4 regions of the Neorhizobium fuzhouense genome follow, and region 4 is predicted to be linked to each of the others. Evidence: predicted binding sites of a transcription regulator. Region 4 holds the regulator's gene; each other region holds the start of a gene.

Evidence for each region. The regulator PhoB, encoded in region 4, activates phosphate uptake and scavenging genes when phosphate is short. The targets are predictions, from matches to a motif close to TGTCATNNANCTGTCAT.
Region 1: the regulator PhoB is predicted to act here: its motif matches at 1,998-2,014, upstream of ACEXP3_RS06600 (pyruvate kinase).
Region 2: the regulator PhoB is predicted to act here: its motif matches at 1,686-1,702, upstream of ACEXP3_RS15105 (glycerophosphodiester phosphodiesterase family protein).
Region 3: the regulator PhoB is predicted to act here: its motif matches at 2,804-2,820, upstream of ACEXP3_RS04735 (BtaA family protein).

Annotation. Positions count from the first base shown of each region.
Region 1 covers NZ_JBHFFP010000002.1:578,541-582,974, reverse strand. The annotation lists gene ACEXP3_RS06605 (RidA family protein) at 1-312, shown strand, start outside; gene ACEXP3_RS06600 (pyruvate kinase) at 340-1,839, opposite strand; gene ACEXP3_RS06595 (transglycosylase SLT domain-containing protein) at 2,122-2,691, opposite strand; gene ACEXP3_RS06590 (NAD(P)H-dependent oxidoreductase) at 2,760-3,341, opposite strand; gene ACEXP3_RS06585 (FAD-binding oxidoreductase) at 3,772-4,434, opposite strand, start outside.
Region 2 covers NZ_JBHFFP010000008.1:35,985-40,418, forward strand. The annotation lists gene ACEXP3_RS15095 (ABC transporter permease) at 1-436, opposite strand, end outside; gene ACEXP3_RS15100 (iron ABC transporter substrate-binding protein) at 510-1,502, opposite strand; gene ACEXP3_RS15105 (glycerophosphodiester phosphodiesterase family protein) at 1,767-2,681, shown strand; gene ACEXP3_RS15110 (inositol monophosphatase family protein) at 2,681-3,472, shown strand; gene ACEXP3_RS15115 (ABC transporter permease) at 3,485-4,434, opposite strand, start outside.
Region 3 covers NZ_JBHFFP010000002.1:192,317-196,750, reverse strand. The annotation lists gene ACEXP3_RS04745 (glycoside hydrolase family 25 protein) at 1-630, opposite strand, end outside; gene ACEXP3_RS04740 (class I SAM-dependent methyltransferase) at 836-1,507, opposite strand; gene ACEXP3_RS04735 (BtaA family protein) at 1,504-2,751, opposite strand; gene ACEXP3_RS04730 (serine hydrolase domain-containing protein) at 2,910-4,286, shown strand; gene ACEXP3_RS04725 (transglycosylase SLT domain-containing protein) at 4,306-4,434, opposite strand, start outside.
Region 4 covers NZ_JBHFFP010000006.1:8,557-12,990, forward strand. The annotation lists gene ACEXP3_RS12185 (aspartate aminotransferase family protein) at 1-452, opposite strand, end outside; gene ACEXP3_RS12190 (GcrA family cell cycle regulator) at 882-1,445, shown strand; gene phoB (phosphate regulon transcriptional regulator PhoB) at 1,611-2,294, opposite strand; gene phoU (phosphate signaling complex protein PhoU) at 2,321-3,031, opposite strand; gene pstB (phosphate ABC transporter ATP-binding protein PstB) at 3,092-3,907, opposite strand; gene pstA (phosphate ABC transporter permease PstA) at 3,921-4,434, opposite strand, start outside.

The DNA of each region.
Region 1 (4,434 bases), on a different contig from region 4:
GCGTCGCTTCTCGTCACGTCGGGGCAGCTCGGCATCGCGACCGATGACAGCATTCCCCCGGATGTGACGGGGCAGGTGGAGCTGTGTTTCGAGGCGATCCGGGCGATTCTCGATGAGGCCGGGATGAGCTTTGCCGATGTCATCCGCATTTCCGGCTTCGTCACCAGGCGGGAGGATTTTGCGCCCTATATGGCGGTGCGCGATCGCTACACGCTGGACCCGAAGCCGGTATCCACGCTGATTATCGTTGGCGGCTTTACGCGGCCGGAATTTCTGGTCGAGGTAGAGGTGACCGCCGCCAAGGTGTTTTGACGGCGGCGCCTTGGAGACGGGACGCGGTTAGTCCGGCCAGGATTGCAGTGCCCGCAGCATCGGCGTTTTCTTGAAAATATGGCCGTCCATGCGCGCGAGGAGAGTGTCGAGCAGGGTGACGGCTTCAGCCACCGCCGGCCCCTTGTTCAGCATGACGCATTCGGCCCGCGCCGCCATTGCCGCATCGGTCATTTCTCCGCGCGAGGGAAGGCCGGTTTTGACCAGATCTTCCAGCACCTGGGTCGCCCAGATGGTCGGCACGGAGGCCGATTCGCAGATCCACAGGATTTCCTCCTGCATTTCCGCCACGCGCTCGAAGCCGATTTCAGCCGCCAGGTCCCCGCGCGCGATCATCACGCCGAAGGGGCGCTGGTGGCGCAGCGCCGTGGCGATCAGGACGGGAAGGTTGCGCACCGCAGCCGGCTGTTCGATCTTGGCCACGAGACCCAGCCTGCCTTTTCTGGCCCCCGCACCCTCTGCGCGGCCAGCCTCTGCGCCGTCATGGCGGCGAAGAGCTTCCTCCAGAAGATCGATATCCTCTGACCGGCTGACGAAGGAATAGCCGATCATGTCGGCGCATTCGACGACGCTCATCAGGTCCGCCTCGTCCTTGGCGGTGAGCGGCGAAAGACCAAGCGCCGTATCGGGCAGGTTCAGCCCCTTTTCCGGTTTGATCTTGGTGCCGCCCGTCTTGCAGCGGGTGACGCGGATGAGCGCGGCACCCTCCGACAGCGCCTCGACCACGCCTTCCAGCTTTCCGTCGTCATAGCGCACGCGGTCGCCGAGCGACAGCCGGGTGACGATCTGCGGCAGCGACACCGATGCGCAGACCCGCGCCTCGCCGGCAAGCGCCGGTTCTCCCTCGGCCACCAGCCGGAAGAGATCGCCGACGTCGAGCTTGGTGCCCTTGACCGGCACCACGGCCTCCGTGCGGATTTTGGGACCGGCAATATCCATGAGGATCTTCACCTGGCGTCCCAGCCGCTCGCCGGCTTCGCGCGCATGGCCGGCCATGGCGCGCCAGGCCTCGCGATCGTCATGGGCGCAGTTGATGCGGGCAATGGTCATGCCGCGCGCCACGAGATCGGCCACCATGTCGGGGGCTTCGGCCGCCTCGCTCGGAAGCGTCACCATGATGCGGCAGTGCCGATGCGAGGGCTCCGGCCCCAGTAGCTCGTCTGCCGCTGCGGCAAGGGCTGACTCACCGTCAAAGAACGCCGCTTCCGTCGGGCGTGGGAATGGCGGGGCGGCACCGGTTGCCGCCGCAAGGCTTGCCAGCACCGCATCGAGCGTCGGCAGCACGCGACCTTCCAGCCGCCCGAGCGAGGAAAAGCCGAGCCGCATCAGAAGCCGCTGCAGGGGGCGGATATCGCGCCGGCGCAGCGTCAGATAGTGTGAGAGATTGGCAAGGCGCTTGCAGTCCCGGTCGGAGACGGGCGCTTTCGAAAACAGAGCATCGGCAAGCGGTACGGCACTCTCGGCGATCGCTGTACGCAGCTCCACAAGTTCGTCGAAGAGCGCCTGCATTGCGCTAGCATCCTCTTCGCTGGTCTCCAAAACGTCCTGTCGGTTGCCCGGGGCGACGCCGTTTGCCGCGTCTGCGGCTCCGGCTGGAATAATGGTGTCTCTCTGTGCCTGAAGCATGGTGTTCTCCGCATCGCTGGGCCCAAGGCTGGGCTGCGGAGTTGACGGTGGTATGACAGGAAACGGCCGGCCTTGCGCCAGCGCAAATCCGGCCGTCAGATTGATCGCAGTGCGACGTCTTGGCGCAAGGGAAACCCGGCTTTGGCGCCGGCAAACGCGTCCTGCCTAGTAACCGCAGGCGCGCAGCTGGTTCTCGTAGCGGCTGGCCATGCTGGCCGAGCGTTGTGCCGCCTGGCGGGTGCCGGAGGAAAACTCGCCGCGTTCATAGCCGCTATGGCCGGAATAATAGGCGAGGTAGAGCCGGTAGCCGTCCTGGAGCGGGATGCCGTTCGTGTCATGGCTCTTGCGGTGATACCAGCCGACGAAATCGATGGCGTCGCCGAAGTCGGAGCGGCTGGCCCCCCAGCGACCGGTCTCGCGGCGATAGGTCTCCCAGGTGCCGTCGAGCGCCTGCGCATAGCCATAGGCAGAGGAGGCGCGCGTCCAGGGAATGAAGCCCAGGAGCTTGGTGCGCGGCGGCCGGGCGCGGGCACGGAAACCGGATTCCGTATAGATCGTCGCCATCAGAACCGGAACCGGCACACCGTATCGTTGTGAAGCAGTCCTTGCGTCGCGGGCCCAGTTGTTGAACAGTCCATCACGTTGTGCGAATATGGCGCAGGCATTGTCGATCCTGCTGGGGGCGGTACCGCACCCAACCAGCATCAGAAGGGCGATCAGAAAGACAATGCGCATCGCTTAACCTCTTGTTCCAAGAGATTTATAGCGATGAAAATTTAACGATGTCTTTAAATGATACAATCTTAAAAGTGTATCATTTCCGTCTTCACACGCATGAGGAACGCAGCGCGCGTGGCCTCGGTACAGTTGTTCATGTCGTAATGGGCGAGGAATTTAACCGGCGCGCCGAGGGCGATTTGTGCCCGGATGACACGCTTGATGATCTTTTTCGGCGGGTCCCCGACGAGAAACGCGCGCATGGGCGTGCCGCCATAGGTCAGGACGGCGCCGAGCTTGCGGATGTGGCGAAGCGTCGGCGTGAGCTTTCCGTCCTGAAGACCGAAGGAGACGCCGGGCAGCCAGACCCGATCGAAATAGCCCTTCAGCATGGCGGGAAAGCCGAAATTCCACACCGGCGTGCAGATGACCAGCCCCTCGGCCTGTTTCAGGCGTTCCACGTAGCTCTCGAGCCCCGCCATGTTGTCCGGGTAATCGTGATAGATCCGCCTTCCATGGGCGGAGAGGACCGGATCGAACCCTTCCGCATAGAGATCGCAGGCATCGACCGTATGACCGGCCTCCGCAAGGCTTGCGCAGGTCTGGCGAAACAGCGCCTTGCCATAGCTTTCCTCGACGGGGTGGGAGTGCAGAACCAGTACGCGCATCAGCAAAGCTCCAAATCTTGGTCCGGTGCGACCCCCGCCCGGACGTCAGGTCAAAACTTCCGCGCCGTTTGTCCCAGCACCGCATTCCCTCGCCGCCCAGCCGAGAAAAATAGGGATGCCATGTGATTGATCGCATGAGCCGGTGCGCCCGGCCGGGAGTACCTTCGGAATGGATAAAGTGGCGGTTAATCCTGTCGTGTCCTCATAGGGTGTGCGTGTGATGCCCCCCTCTGTCCTGCCGGACATCTCCCCCTCAAGGGGGGAGATCATCGTGTTAATGCCGTCCGCTTTCTCAATGCAGCGTTTCGCCAGACTTGGTCGCATGCACATCTTGGGCCGGCGGTTTTGCCTCTTGCCAATCTCCCCCCCTTGAGGGGGAGATGCCCGGCAGGGCAGAGGGGGGTAGGCCCCGGGAGAGACAATCGTTCTCCTACTCCCCTGCTTCGGAAAAGGCCTGTAGGCCGGGAAACAGGTAATTCTGGCCGGCCTTGAAGTCGAAATCGGGATTGTCCCAGGCAATCATCTTGCCGGGGTTGAGAAGCCCCTTCGGATCGGTTTCCTTCTTGAAGGCCAGTTGCACCTCGTCGGTCTGCTTCATGCCGCCTTCTTCCAGCGTGTAGCGGTGCGGGTTAAACACCGGGCAGCCATTCTCCTCGTGGATGCGGATGATTTCTTCCAGCCGCTCCCGCGTGGTGTAGCGCACCAGCGGCAGGCCGGAGCATTGCATGCGTCCGTCGAACTTGATGAATTCCAGATGGCCGGGCACCTCGTCGCCAAAGATCTCCGTCATTTTGGCAACCTTTGCCACATGGTCCGGCCCCGGATACTGCACCTGCAGATAGGTGAAGCCCGGATCGACCTTCAGCGCCCGCAGCGTCGTGTGGTTCCAACCGAGTTCATAGGCATGCGGAATGCCCTTCATGCTTTCCACGGTATCGGAGCGGAACAGCACTTCGCCCTTCATCTTCTGCGTCAGCGCCAGGAACGGCTCAATCGAATGCGGCGCCACCATCAGCACCACGATCGACTGGTTGCGGTGGCGGATGAACGGCTTGTGGCGCGGGAAGAAATCATAAGGAATCGGCGCTGCAAT
Region 2 (4,434 bases), on a different contig from region 4:
ACGGGAAATAGGCGACGATCGAGATCGGCACGCCGGCCGAAAGACCGTTGAGGCCCGGCCAGACGCCGATCCAGGCATAGCTGTGAACGAAGGCCGGCACGGCAAGGGGGGCGACGCACAGCCAGGCAAACAGCCGTGCGCCGGGAAGGTCCGTGCGCTCCGTCAGAAAGGCAAGCGCGACGGCAAGCACCGCACAGGCCGGCACGGTCAGCAGGATGAGAAAGACGGTGTTGAGCAGAAGGCCGGCGACGCGAGGCCGAAAGATCAGCGCGACCGCCGTCTCATATCCCGTGGCAAGCGTTGCCCAGAGCACGAAACAGAGCGGCACCAGCGCCAGGCAGGCAAAGAACACGGCAATGACGGACACCCAGGACAGGCAAAACGACCGCAGCGGTCGCGGTTGCGTGAGGGAGGCTGTCGCGCTGATCGGGGTCATTCTGTGCTCGAAATCGTCAAACGCCGCAGATACGCGCTGCGGCGCCGTGAAGCAACCGGATTGCCGGCTAAAATCAGAGGATTCCGGCCGCCGTCATCAGATCCGTGACCTTGGCATTGTTGAGATGCGCCGGATCGACCTTGGGGGCATTGAGATCGGCAAGTGGCACCAGCGCCTTGTTGGAGGCTGCGTCGCGACCCACGGCATATTCGAAGGAGGTGCCGGTGCGCAGGATGTCCTGGCCGCCCTTCGCCGTCAGCCACTTCAGGAAGGCCTGGGCCTGCTGCTTGTGCTTGCTGGAGGCCAGAATTCCGCCGCCCGATACGCTGACGAAGGCGCCCGGATCCTGATTGCGGAAATAATGCAGGGCGACGTTCTTGCTGTTTTCGCCGGTGCGGGCCTGATCACCGAAATAATAGTAGTGATAGATCAGCGCGCCTTCGACCTGACCGGCATTGACGGCCTTCATGGCGGTGGAATTGCCGCGGTAGGGGGCGAAGTTTTCCTTCATGCCCTTCAGCCATGCGGCCGTTGCCGCTTCGCCCTTCAGCTCCAGGAAGGCGCCAACGATGGCCTGGAAATCGGCGCCCGATGGCGAGGCGGCCCAGCGGCCCTTCCAGGCCGGCTCGGCAAGCTCGGCCATGGTCTTCGGCAGCTTGTCTTCGGAAAGCTTCGTCTTGTCATAGGCAAAGACGGTGGAGCGGGCGGCAATGCCGACCCAATGGCCGTTGGAGGGCTTGAAGCCGTCCGGCACCTGCGCAAGCGTTGCCGCATCCACCGGTTCGAACAGCCCTGCCCCGTCCACCAGGGTCATGGCCGGGGAATTTTCGGTGAGGAAGAGGTCTGCCGGCGAATTGGCGCCTTCCTGCACGATCTGGTTGGCAAACTCCATGTCCGATCCGTTGCGCACGGTCACCGCAATGCCCGTCTCTTCGGTAAACGCCTTCACCCATTCCTGGGTCAGGCCCTCGTGCTGCGCATTGTAGATGGTGAGGCTGTCTGCCACCTGCGCATGCCCGACCGTTGCGATCGAGGACAGGGACAGCGCAAGCGCGATGCGGCTCATGGCGTTTCGATAGGAAATCAAGTTTGCCTCCATGGCGGGTCTCATCAGGATGTCGGATGAGCGTTATATAAAGCGGATAGTGACAGTCAACATTGATCGGCTTTGCCCCCGCACGATTGCGTGATCGAAAGAGCCATCAATACAAGGAGTTGCAGGCGCGTTTGCTGACACGTTGGCGGCCTGTGTCACAAAACTCTCATCACTGCGGGTTTAAGGAGTGCGCCATCCCGTGCCACCCGCATGGACCCCCAGGAGAGCTTAGCCATGAGCGGCGCATCAAATGCGATTGTCGATGAAGAAACCCTTTTTGCAGAACCACTTAAGCCTTTCCTTGCGGCGGATGTGAAAGCCCTGTCCTCACGCCGCAACCCGGCAATTCTGACGATTGCCCATCGCGGCTTCTGGCGGGAAACGGCGGAAAATTCGCTGGCTTCCGTGCGTGCCGCCATCGCAGCCGGCGTCGACATGATCGAGATCGACACGCAGGCGACGCTTGATGGCCGGCTGGTGGTGATCCACGATGCGACGCTTGACCGCACCACGACTGGCACCGGCACCGTCGCCCAATTGCCGTTCGAGACGGTGCGCCGCGCCATGCTGAAGACCGGCGCCGGCGGCGCGGATGCCGCTCTCACTCAGGAAGGCGTGCCGACGCTCGAAGAGATTCTGGAAGAGGCGCGCGGAAAAATCACCGTCAACATCGACACGAAATTTGCCCGCGACCTGCCCCAGGTGATGGAGACGGTGCTGCGCCTGGGCATCGCCGATCAGGTGCTGGTGAAGACCGATATCGATCTTGATGCGCAGCATTTTGACATTCTCGACGCCGACTGGTTTGGCAGGATCCCGCATATGCCGATGTTTGCCGTTCGCCCCGGCCGGTTCGCCGAGGATCTTGCCCGCATCGCGCCGCTTTCAGCCCCGATGATCGAGGTGAAGTTCAAGGACATCGCCGATCTTGAGACGGGCCATGCGGAACTCGAGCGCCAGAACATCCGCCTCTGGATCAACACGCTTGACGTTTCCCATTGTCTCGATTTCAACGATACGCGGGCTCTGGCCGAGCCGGATGCGGTATGGGGTGCGCTGGTCGATGCCGGCGTCGGCGCCATCCAGACGGACGAGGTCGCAGCTTTCAGGACATGGCTCAACGGGCGCTTTGGCGCAGAAGGCAAGTGATGACGATTTCCCATGAACGGCTGGAGCGTGCCTCCAAGGTGATTGCAGAGGCCATGGAACTGGCGCTCAGGTTTCACAGGGACCGCACCAGCATTGCCACCCGCGCCAAGGGGTTCCAGGATTTCGTCTCCGAGGCCGATACGGCCGTCGAGCAGCTGGTGCGCGACCGGTTGGCAGAGGCTTTTCCGGGCGAAACGGTGCTCGGCGAGGAAATGGGCGGCGTTGCCGACGACGCCTACTGGATCGTCGATCCGATCGACGGCACGACGAATTTCCTGCGCGGCTCGCCGCTCTGGGGCATTTCGCTCGGCTTCGTGCGCCATGGCAGGCCGGAACTCGGCGTCGTTGCCATGCCGGCGATGGGCGAGATCTATGCGGCGGCCGATGGCACCGGCCTCTTCCTCAACGGAACGCCTTTCGTGCGCGATACCACCTTTGAAGACGTGCGCATGATGTCGCTCGGCGACAGTGCTGCCGCCGAGGCCGAAGGCGTGGCGGCGCTGACGGTCGGCCTTCGCCATGCCGGCTGGGTGGTGCAGTCGATCCGCTCCACCTCGATGGGCCTCGTGTTTTCCGCCCGTGGCACCTATGACGGCCACCTGCAGAAGTACACGACCATGTGGGACATTGCCGGCGGCGCGGTTCTGGCGCGCGAGGCAGGCCTTGACGTGCGCATCGGCACCCGCGACGGCATTCCCTATATCGCCGCGGCAACGCCGGCCCTCATGGCAGCCACCGAGCCCTTCTGGCCGGAGCTCCGTGAGCCGGAACTGCTTGCCGCAGCCGGTTGAGATCCCCACGCTTCACGCCGCAGACATCAGCGAGCGGCGGAAGCGCAGGAGCGCCAGGGCAAAGAAACCGCAGCCGACGACGGCGAGCGCCAGCATCTGCGGCCAGACGATGAAAAAGTCTGCGCCGCGATAGAGGATCGCCTGCGACAGGGCGACGAAATGCGTCGAGGGCGAGATCTGCATGACGGTCTGCAGGAAGACCGGCATGCTTTCCATCGGCGTCGTGCTGCCCGACAGAAGGTTCATCGCGATCAGCACCGGGATTGCGATGAGGCCGAACTGCGCCATGGAAGTGGAGGCGGTGGCAATCAGGATGCCGAGCGAGGTCACCGAGAACTGGTAGAGTACGGCGGATGCGATGAAGAGACCGAGCGAGCCGGCAATGGGGACATGCAGCACCCGCTCCACCACCACCACGAGCGACAGCACGGCGGCCACGACGATCACCAGCCCGTTCGCCCAGATCTTCGACAGCATGATCTCGCCGGGCGTCACCGGCATCACCAGAAGATGCTCGATTGTGCCATGTTCGCGCTCGCGGATGAGGGCGGCTCCCGTGAGGATCACCGACAGCATGGTGACATTGTTGATGACCTGCATCACCGCGTTGAACCATGTCGACATCAGGTTGGGGTTGAAGCGGGCGCTGATGACGAGGTTGATCGGGGAGGCTGTGACCTGTTTCGGCAGGGCGGCGGCGACTTCCTGGCGAATGATGCTCTGGATATAGGTGGCGCCGGTGCCGGCAAGCGACATGGCGGTGGCATCGACGGCGATCTGCACCGAAGGCCGTCTGCCGGCGATGACGTCGCGTTCGAAATTCGGCGGAATTTCCAGGACGAAGGTGTAGGTGCCGCCATCCATGGCCGGATCGACATCCGGCGCCTCGATCAGCACCGGCGTCTGGAAGAAGGGTTGCATCAGCCCGTCGCGCAGTCGCGCCGACAGCATGGAGCGGTCTT
Region 3 (4,434 bases), on a different contig from region 4:
GGCCGCCACCGACCGCAGCCAGAAATGATATTCCTTGAAGGCGCCGACGAGATTGTCGCGGTGGAAATCGACCGAGGTGTAGATGATCGGCCGCTTGCCGTAATAGGCCTCCAGCCGGTCCATGAAGCGCTTCATCTCGGATCGCACGGTCTCCGGCGCCGGTCGCGTCGTGCAGGTTTTCGAGGTGTGGTTCCATTCCACATCGACAACCGGCGGCAGGCTGCTTGCCGCCTTCGGCACATTGGCGATGAACCAGTCGGCCTGTTCGTCGGCGCTCGAGCAGAAATAGTAGAAATGATAGGGCGCGTGGGCAAGGCCGGCCTGAGCCGCATTGCGCCAGTTCGTGTCGAACGCCGGATCGATCCTGTCCTTGCCTTCGGTCGCCTTGATGAAGACGAAGGATACGCCGCTGCGCCTCACGGTTGCCCAGTCGATGTCGCCGTTCCATTTGGAAATGTCGATGCCATGGATCTCGTGGCGGTCGGGGTGGTTCGCGCCGAAATCCTGAGGATCCGTATCCTGGAACTTCGGCTTCCTGATCGATCCTGTCGACATGAAATCATAGCTTGTCGAGGTGCAGCCCGTCGCAAGGACGGCTGTCGAGAGGAGGACGAAGAGAAATCGACGCATGGCAATTCCGTAGGTGAGCGCGACACGTATCGCTTGGCCGACGGGGGCCGAAGCACCAGCCGAAAACAACGAGCTAGGGTCTTGATAACCATATCGTCGTAAAAATTCCCTTACGCGACGCCATGCCTTCTCCGCCCGCGCGCCACGTCCCATGAGATTGCGCTAAAACGCACCCGTTCTCAAGTGGTTATCGCAGGGAATGGTTTCAGATGCTGCGCCGGATGATCGCGTGCCAGGCATAGCCGCGGCCGATCGTCTCGAACATCATGTCGGCATGGAATTCCGCAAGGCGGGCTTCGAGCGCTTCGGCAAGGTCTGCCCGCGGCGTCACATGAAATCGTGAGAGCCAGGCCTTGAGGCCGCTGCGAAACCATGCGGGGAGGTTTTCCTGCTGGCCGAAGTCGACGATATGCAGCGATCCGCCCGGTTTCAGCGCCGAAAGCGCCGCCACAAGCGCGCCCTGCCAATCGGGAATCATCGACAGCGCGTAGGAAATCAGGATGCGATCGAACCCGTCGACCCCAAAGTCTGCGGCGGAAAACGTCGTGGCATCGGCGACGGAAAGCGTCGGCTCTGTCGCCTTGCCGCGAAAATTGGCGCGTGTCGTTGCCAGCATTTCGGCGGAGATGTCGAGGCCGAAAAGGCGTGCGCGTGGATAGAGCCGGTGTGCCAGAAGCAGGTTTCGGCCGGTGCCGCAGCCGACTTCCAGAAGCGTCCCATCGGTCGGCACCGCAAGATCGGCAATCGCCCGGTCACGCCCGAGAAGATAGTATTTGCGCGTCAGGTCGTAGATATGGCGCTGGTAGCGATACATCCGGTCCATGCGTGCCGCATGGTCTGCTGCCGGCAAGGGACGTGTTTCGCCAAAGGTCGTCATGCGGCGCGCTCATAGATGTGGAAGCCGCCATAGATCGCCGAACGGTCCTGCAGGTTCAGCTCCTGCGAGCGGACGTCGAGATAGCGCCACTGATCACGGATCGCCGGCGAAAGGCGGCCCTCGATAATGCTCTTTTCGGCAGCCGTGCGGAAGATGACGCGGGCGCCCGGTGCGGCGGTGCGGCTGATTTCAGCCCAGAGATCGTTGAGCTGGCGGTCGTTCATCCAGTCCTGCGCATCGAGCAGCACATAGCGATCCACGGTGCCGGCGGCCTTGTGCGACAGGAGATCGGTAAAGGTTTCATGATGGACGGCAACGCGCGGCACATTGTTGCGGATGGTCCGGTAGTGTTCCGCCTTCAGGTAGGTCGGCAGCGAACCCTCGTGCGGCAGCGCATAGCGGCGTACAAAGGCCTGCCAGGCGAAATAATTGTCGCGAAGCGGAAAGTGGCAGGCGAGCTTTTCCAGACGCTGGCGCAGCACCGGCGCAATCGAACCATCCGCGGCAAGGCTTGCCAGTTCGTCATATTGCTGCGGCGGAATGCCAAGGCCGAACAGCGAGCTTTTGGCGCTCGTCAGCCAGCGGATCAGCGGCTTGTCGAAAAGCGGTGCGATGCGGGTATCGAAAAACTGCCGCTGTTCACGCAGCGATCCCATGGTCGCCATTTCGGTGAGGTTGACGCCATGCAGCCGCGCCAGAAGGTGACCTGCGGCAATGAAGCGGCCGAGCAGGCCGGTGCGGTAGATATTGCGCTCGAACACGGAGATGCGGCGGCGCCCCGTGAGGCTTCGCTTCTGCCAGTAGGAGCGGGTGGTCTCGTCAAGCTTCGGCGCAATGAAGAGATCAAACGCGCGCCCGTTGGTTCGGGCATTTTCGGTGGCCAGAAAGCGCACCACGTCGGCATGGGCGGGAAGGGCGGCAAAGGCTTGCAGCTTCAGGCGGTTGAGCGCGATATGATGCGGATTAAGATCCACCACGTCGATGGAGCGCGGCGAGCGGGAGAGGTAGGCCAGCATGTTGCAGCCACCGGACCCGATGGTGACGATGCTGTGCCCGGCCGCCAGTTCCATGCCGGCCATGTCGACATCCGGATCCTCCCAGATCTGCGGATAGACGAGGCCGGAAAACAACAGGCCGAACAGGCGCTCGGAAAAGCCGCTCTTCGACAACGCCTTGTGCTGCAGCAATGCAGTCTTCAGCTTTCCGTTTTTCAGAAACCCGGCTTCCGGTGCGATCTCGGCCATGCTCAACCCCTGTCGTCTCGCCCTGCGTGTCAAATGGCTGTAGCCGCCTGCTGCTACAGTTTCATGACGTGTCCTTATGCCGCCGTACTTGGGGCCGAAGCTCGCCGCGGCTGCTCGGTTCGAAGAGAGCGCCGCGGCTGTCCAGCGGGATTGGTTTCATGCGCCTTGTGCTTCGTCTTGTTCGGTTTTTTCTCGTCTTCGTGGTGCTGGTGCTCATCGCCTGCCTGGTCTGGCTCTATGTCGCCCCGCCTGCGCTGTTGCGGGTCGGAAGCGGCTATGCGGCCAAGATCGTCTGCTCGAATGTGTTTCTGGCCGGGCGCGAATCGGCAGAGGTGCTGTCGGAAGATGTGCAGGCGCCGGGCCATCCGCTGCTTCGCCTGATGCGGGTTGCCGTGGACCGGGATGCGGGGCGGGTGCATGCCGCAATTCTTGGCGCCATCGCGCCGGCAACCGCCGTTTACCGCGAGGGCTTTGGCTGCGCGCTGCTTGCGGATGGGAAGACCCCGGCAAGGCTTCCCACAGCCGCTGCATCGGCCGAAGCGCCGGCAAAGGCACCGGTCGACACCAAGGCTCTTTGGCCTGAAGGTGAAACGGTGGTCACCCGGCCGGACATCGGCGACATCCTGTCTCGCGACGACCTGACGGGGCCGGGGCTAAGGGCAGTCGTGGTGGTCAAGGACGGCCGCATCGTCGGCGAGCGCTACGGGCAAGGCTTTGACGGCCGGATGCCGCTCCTCGGCTGGTCGATGACGAAATCGGTGAATGCCGCGCTCGTTGCCACCATGATCCGCGACGGGCGCATGACGCTTGCCGACAAGGGCCTGTTTGGCGCCTGGAAAGGTGATGAGCGTGCCGACATCACCCTTGCGCAGCTGCTTGCCATGGAAAGCGGGCTTGCCTTCAACGAGGATTACGGTGCCGTGGCGGATGTGACCCGGATGCTGTTCCTCGAGCCCGACATGGCCGGTTTTGCTGCAAGCCTGCCGCTTGCACGAACGCCGGGGACGGGCTTCCACTATTCGTCCGGCACGGCCATGCTGCTCTCGCGCCTGTGGATGGACCGGTTCACGGAGAAGGCCGAGGCGCTCGCCTATCCGCGCAAGGCGCTGTTTGAGCCGCTCGGCATGGCAAGCGCGGTGATGGAGCTGGATGAGACCGGAACCTTTGCCGGCAGTTCCTACATGTATGCCACAGCCCGCGACTGGGCCCGCTTCGGCCTTGTCCTTGCCAAGCGCGGGGAATGGCAGGGCCGCAGCATCCTGCCACCCCATCTGGTGGCAGACATGTCGCAGGAAAATGCGACGTCTGGCGGGCGCTATTCGCGCATGCAGACATGGCTTGCTCGTCAAAGGACGGGGGAGGGGGCGTTTCGCGCGGTCGTCCCTCAGGATCAGTTTGCTCTGGAAGGGCATGACGGACAAAGCGTGACGGTCATTCCGTCAAAAGGGCTCGTCGTGGTGCGCCTGGGGCTGACGCCGGCAGCGAAAGGATACCGGTCGGACGCGCTGGTAGCGGCATTGCTTAAAGCGCTGTAACGACCGCGCCCCTGGCCGCTTACTTCAGAACGTTCAGCATGTCCTTGCGCTTGGCATCATAGTAGTAGCCGCGCGCATAAAGACCGATGGCGTCATCCGGCTCGTTATCGGCCACCAGCCAGGCGCCGCGCAGATATTTGATGGCGTA
Region 4 (4,434 bases):
CCGAAGCCCTCCATGTATTTTTCCTGGCCGCCGGCGGCGATCGTCGCGATCGTGCGGCCATGGAAGGCGCCTTCGAAGGTGATGATGTGGAATTTTTCCGGGTGACCCTTGGAAAAATGGTAGCGGCGGGCGGTCTTGATGGCGCATTCCAGCGCTTCCGCGCCCGAATTGGTGAAGAACACCTTATCGGCAAAGGTCGCCTCGACCAGACGACGGGCCAGCCGCTCCTGATCGGGGATCTCGTAGAGGTTGGACAGGTGCCAGACCTTTTCGGCCTGATCCTTCAGGGCCTGGACCAGATGCGGGTTGGAATGGCCGCAGGAGGTGACGGCGACGCCCGCACCGAAATCGAGATATCGCTCGCCCGTTTCCGTCACGAGCCAGACCCCCTCGCCACGCGTAAAACGCAGCGGGGCCCGTGCAAAGGTGTCGAAAAGCGCGGCTTCAGCCATGGCGACATCACTCCTTGGGCAATCATCCGTCCAAGCGCCCGCGGGCTGCCCGAACGCAAACCAGAAATCAAAAATGCCGCCTTGAGCGGCGGCAGGCGCACTATCTGCATTTCAGGATCAACTGTCAACAAATCGCTTGAATTCCGGGGGATTTCCGCTGCGTGAGGCTGGCTTGCGCCAGGCTTTCGCGCTGTGACAAAAAAGACTCGCCTTAAAAGCAAGTTGGGGAAAACCCGGAAATCGATTCGCGGCGATTCCACCGACTCTTGTCAGCGAGTCCCCGGGCCGATAGGTTAAAGATCAATTACTAGACTGCATGCGGCGGAACTAGTCACCAAACGTATAGATATGGTATGTCCGGCAGGAAATCCTCCCGCCGGAGGGTGAACGATTCTGTCTCGCACAGATGCTCTAAGGCGGAGAGACAGCATGAACTGGACGGACGAGCGCGTCGAGAGACTAAAGCGGCTTTGGGCCGAAGGCCTGAGCGCAAGCCAGATCGCCACACAGCTGGGCGGCGTCAGCCGCAACGCCGTGATCGGCAAGGTGCATCGCCTCAACCTGCCGGGCCGCGCAAAGGCCGGCGGCACGCAGGCAACGGCGCGCACCGCGCCCGCCAAGCGCACCACGTCGGCGCCGCGCGCACCAAACTTTGCCGCCCGCACCCCGGCCGGCGCCCCCACCCGCACCGTTACCCGTCCGCTCGGCGCCACGCTGGTGACGGAAGAGGTCGAGGCCGAAGCCGCCGAACCGGCAGAATTCAAGGCACCGAGCAATGTCGTCGTGCCGATGTCGCGCAAGCTGTCGCTGACGGATCTCACCGAGCGCACCTGCAAGTGGCCGATGGGCGACCCGCTGAAGGACGATTTCCACTTCTGCGGTTCGGAATCTGCCGATACCTCGCCCTATTGCAAGTATCACGCGCGGCTTGCCTACCAGCCGGTGAACGAGCGTCGCAAGGCCGCCAACATCTCGGCCGCTGCCCGCGCCTGATCCTTAAGGGATCGTCAGCCGATGCGAACGAAAAACGGGCCCCGCGCCCGTTTTTTTTGCGCGCTCGGCAGTGACCGGTGACTGGGGACAAGACAAACGCCCGGCAGCAGGGCCACCGGGCGTTGAACGTTTTGGGTCTGGCAAAACCGGCGTGCGGGGACCGCCTCAGGCTTCCATCGAATAGCCGGCGCCGCGCACGGTGCGGATCACATCCTGCATGTTGGAAAAGTTGAGCGCCTTGCGCAGGCGCCCGACATGCACGTCGACGGTGCGCTCGTCCACGTAGATATCGTGACCCCAGACGCCATCGAGAAGCTGCGAGCGCGAATAGACGCGGCCGGGCGATGTCATCAGGAATTCCAGCAGGCGAAACTCGGTGGGCCCAAGCCGCACTTCGCGGCTCTTGCGGTGAACGCGATGCGTTTCGCGGTCGAGTTCGATATCGCCGCAGCGCAGCACGCTCGACAGAACCTCCGGCCGGGCGCGGCGCAGCATGGCTTTCACACGCGCCATCAGTTCCGGCGTCGAGAAGGGCTTTACCACATAGTCGTCGGCACCGGTCGCCAGACCGCGCACACGCTCGCTTTCCTCGCCGCGTGCCGTCAGCATGATGATCGGCAGGCGTTCGGTATCCGGACGCATGCGCAGGCGCCGGCAAAGCTCGATGCCGGAGACGCCCGGCAGCATCCAGTCGAGGATCAAGAGATCCGGCAACCGCTCCTGCAGGCGGATTTCCGCCTCGTCGCCGCGCAGGATGGTCTCGACCTCGTAGCCTTCGGCCTCGAGATTATAGCGCAGGAGGACGCTGAGAGCTTCCTCGTCCTCCACAACCGCAATTTTGGGCAGCATGGTTCAGGCACTCCGTCAGTATGGCCTTACTCGGCCACGGCACCAAGCGTGTTGGACGTATCATCCTTGGGGCGCTCGCCTTCCGGCTGGGCACCGGTTGCAATGTAATAGATCGTCTCGGCGATGTTGGTGGCATGGTCGCCGATGCGCTCGATGTTCTTGGCGCAGAACAGGAGATGCGTGCACGACGTGATGTTGCGCGGGTCTTCCATCATGTAGGTCAGCAGCTCGCGGAACAGCGAGGTGTACATGGCATCGATTTCCTCGTCGCGCTGGCGGATGGCTTCCGCCTTCTGCACCGAGCGGCTGGAGAACACATCGAGCACTTCCTTCAGCTGCACGAGCGCCAGCTCGGACAGATGCTCGAGGCCACGGGCAAGCTTGCGCGGAACGCCGGTGCCCTGCACGGCAATGACGCGCTTGGCGGTGTTCTTGCCCAGATCGCCGACGCGCTCGAGATCGGCTGCAATGCGCAGCGTGCCGATGATTTCGCGCAGATCCGCCGCCATCGGCTGGCGCTTGGCAATCGTCACGATCGCCTTTTCCTGGATCTCGCGCTCGGCGTGATCGAGGATCACGTCGTCGGAGATGACCTTCTGGGCAAGCGCGCCATCGGAATTGACGAGCGCGCGCACGGCATCGCCGCACATCTGCTCGGCAAGGCCGCCCATTTCGGAAATGCGGCGGTTGAGGTATTTCAGGTCTTCGTCATAGGCCGAAAGGATGTGCGAAGGCATTTTGGCGTCCTCGGATAGGGGTGTCAGCACAAGGCGGCAGGCAGGGATCGGCGGCGGCAATCAGCCGAAGCGACCCATGATGTAGTCCTGCGTGCGCTGATCATCCGGGTTGGTGAACATCTTGTCGGTGTCGTTCTCCTCGACCAGCTGGCCGAGGTGGAACATGGCGGTGCGCTGCGAGACGCGGGCCGCCTGCTGCATCGAGTGGGTCACGATGACGATGGTGTAATTGCTGCGCAGCTCGTGGATCAGCTCTTCCACTTTCGCGGTCGCGATCGGATCGAGCGCCGAGCAGGGCTCGTCCATCAGGATGACTTCCGGCGACACGGCAATGGCGCGGGCAATGCACAGGCGCTGCTGCTGGCCGCCCGAGAGGCCGGTGCCGGATTCGTGCAGGCGGTCCTTTGCTTCGTTCCAGAGACCGGCGCGCTGCAGGCTTGCCTCGACGATCTGATCCATGTCCGCCTTGTTGCGGGCAAGACCGTGGATACGCGGACCGTAGGCGATGTTTTCGTAGATCGACTTCGGGAACGGGTTCGGCTTCTGGAACACCATGCCGACGCGGGCGCGCAGTTCCACCACGTCGATCGACGGATCGTAGATATCGTCGGTATCGAGCGTGATGCGGCCGGTGACGCGGCAGCTTTCGATCGTATCGTTCATGCGGTTGAGGCAACGCAGGAAGGTGGACTTGCCGCAGCCCGAAGGGCCGATCAGCGCCGTCACCGTATTTTCGCGGACATTGAGATTTACGTCGAAGAGGGCCCGCTTCTCGCCGTAATAGACGGAAACGTCCTTGCCCACCATCTTGTAGGAAACGTCATTCATTTTCTGATCCAGAGCCTTTTCAACTGCTGCTTCCGACATCATGTTCATTGGCCGTATCCTTCTACCAACGCCGTTCGAAGCGACGACGCAAGAGGATCGCGCCGACATTCATGACAATGAGGAACAGGAGCAGGATGATGATTGCTCCGGAGGTGCGCTCGACAAAGGCGCGCTCCGCCTCGTTTGCCCACATGTAGATCTGCACCGGCAAGGCCGTCGACGGGTCGAGCGGCGTCGTCGGGTAATTGGCGACGAAGGCGACCATGCCAATGAGAAGAAGCGGTGCGGTTTCGCCCAGCGCATGGGCAAGACCGATAATGGTGCCGGTGAGAATGCCGGGCATGGCAAGCGGCAGGACGTGGTGGAAGATCGTCTGCATCTTGGAGGCGCCGAGCCCGAGCGCTGCGGCGCGGATCGACGGCGGCACAGCCTTCAGCGCCGCACGCGTGGCAATGATGATCGTCGGCAGGGTCATCAGCGTCAGCACCAGGCCGCCGATCAGCGAGGCCGAGCGCGGCAGGCCCATGAAGTTGATGAAGACGGCAAGCCCGAGCAGGCCGTAGACGATCGAGGGC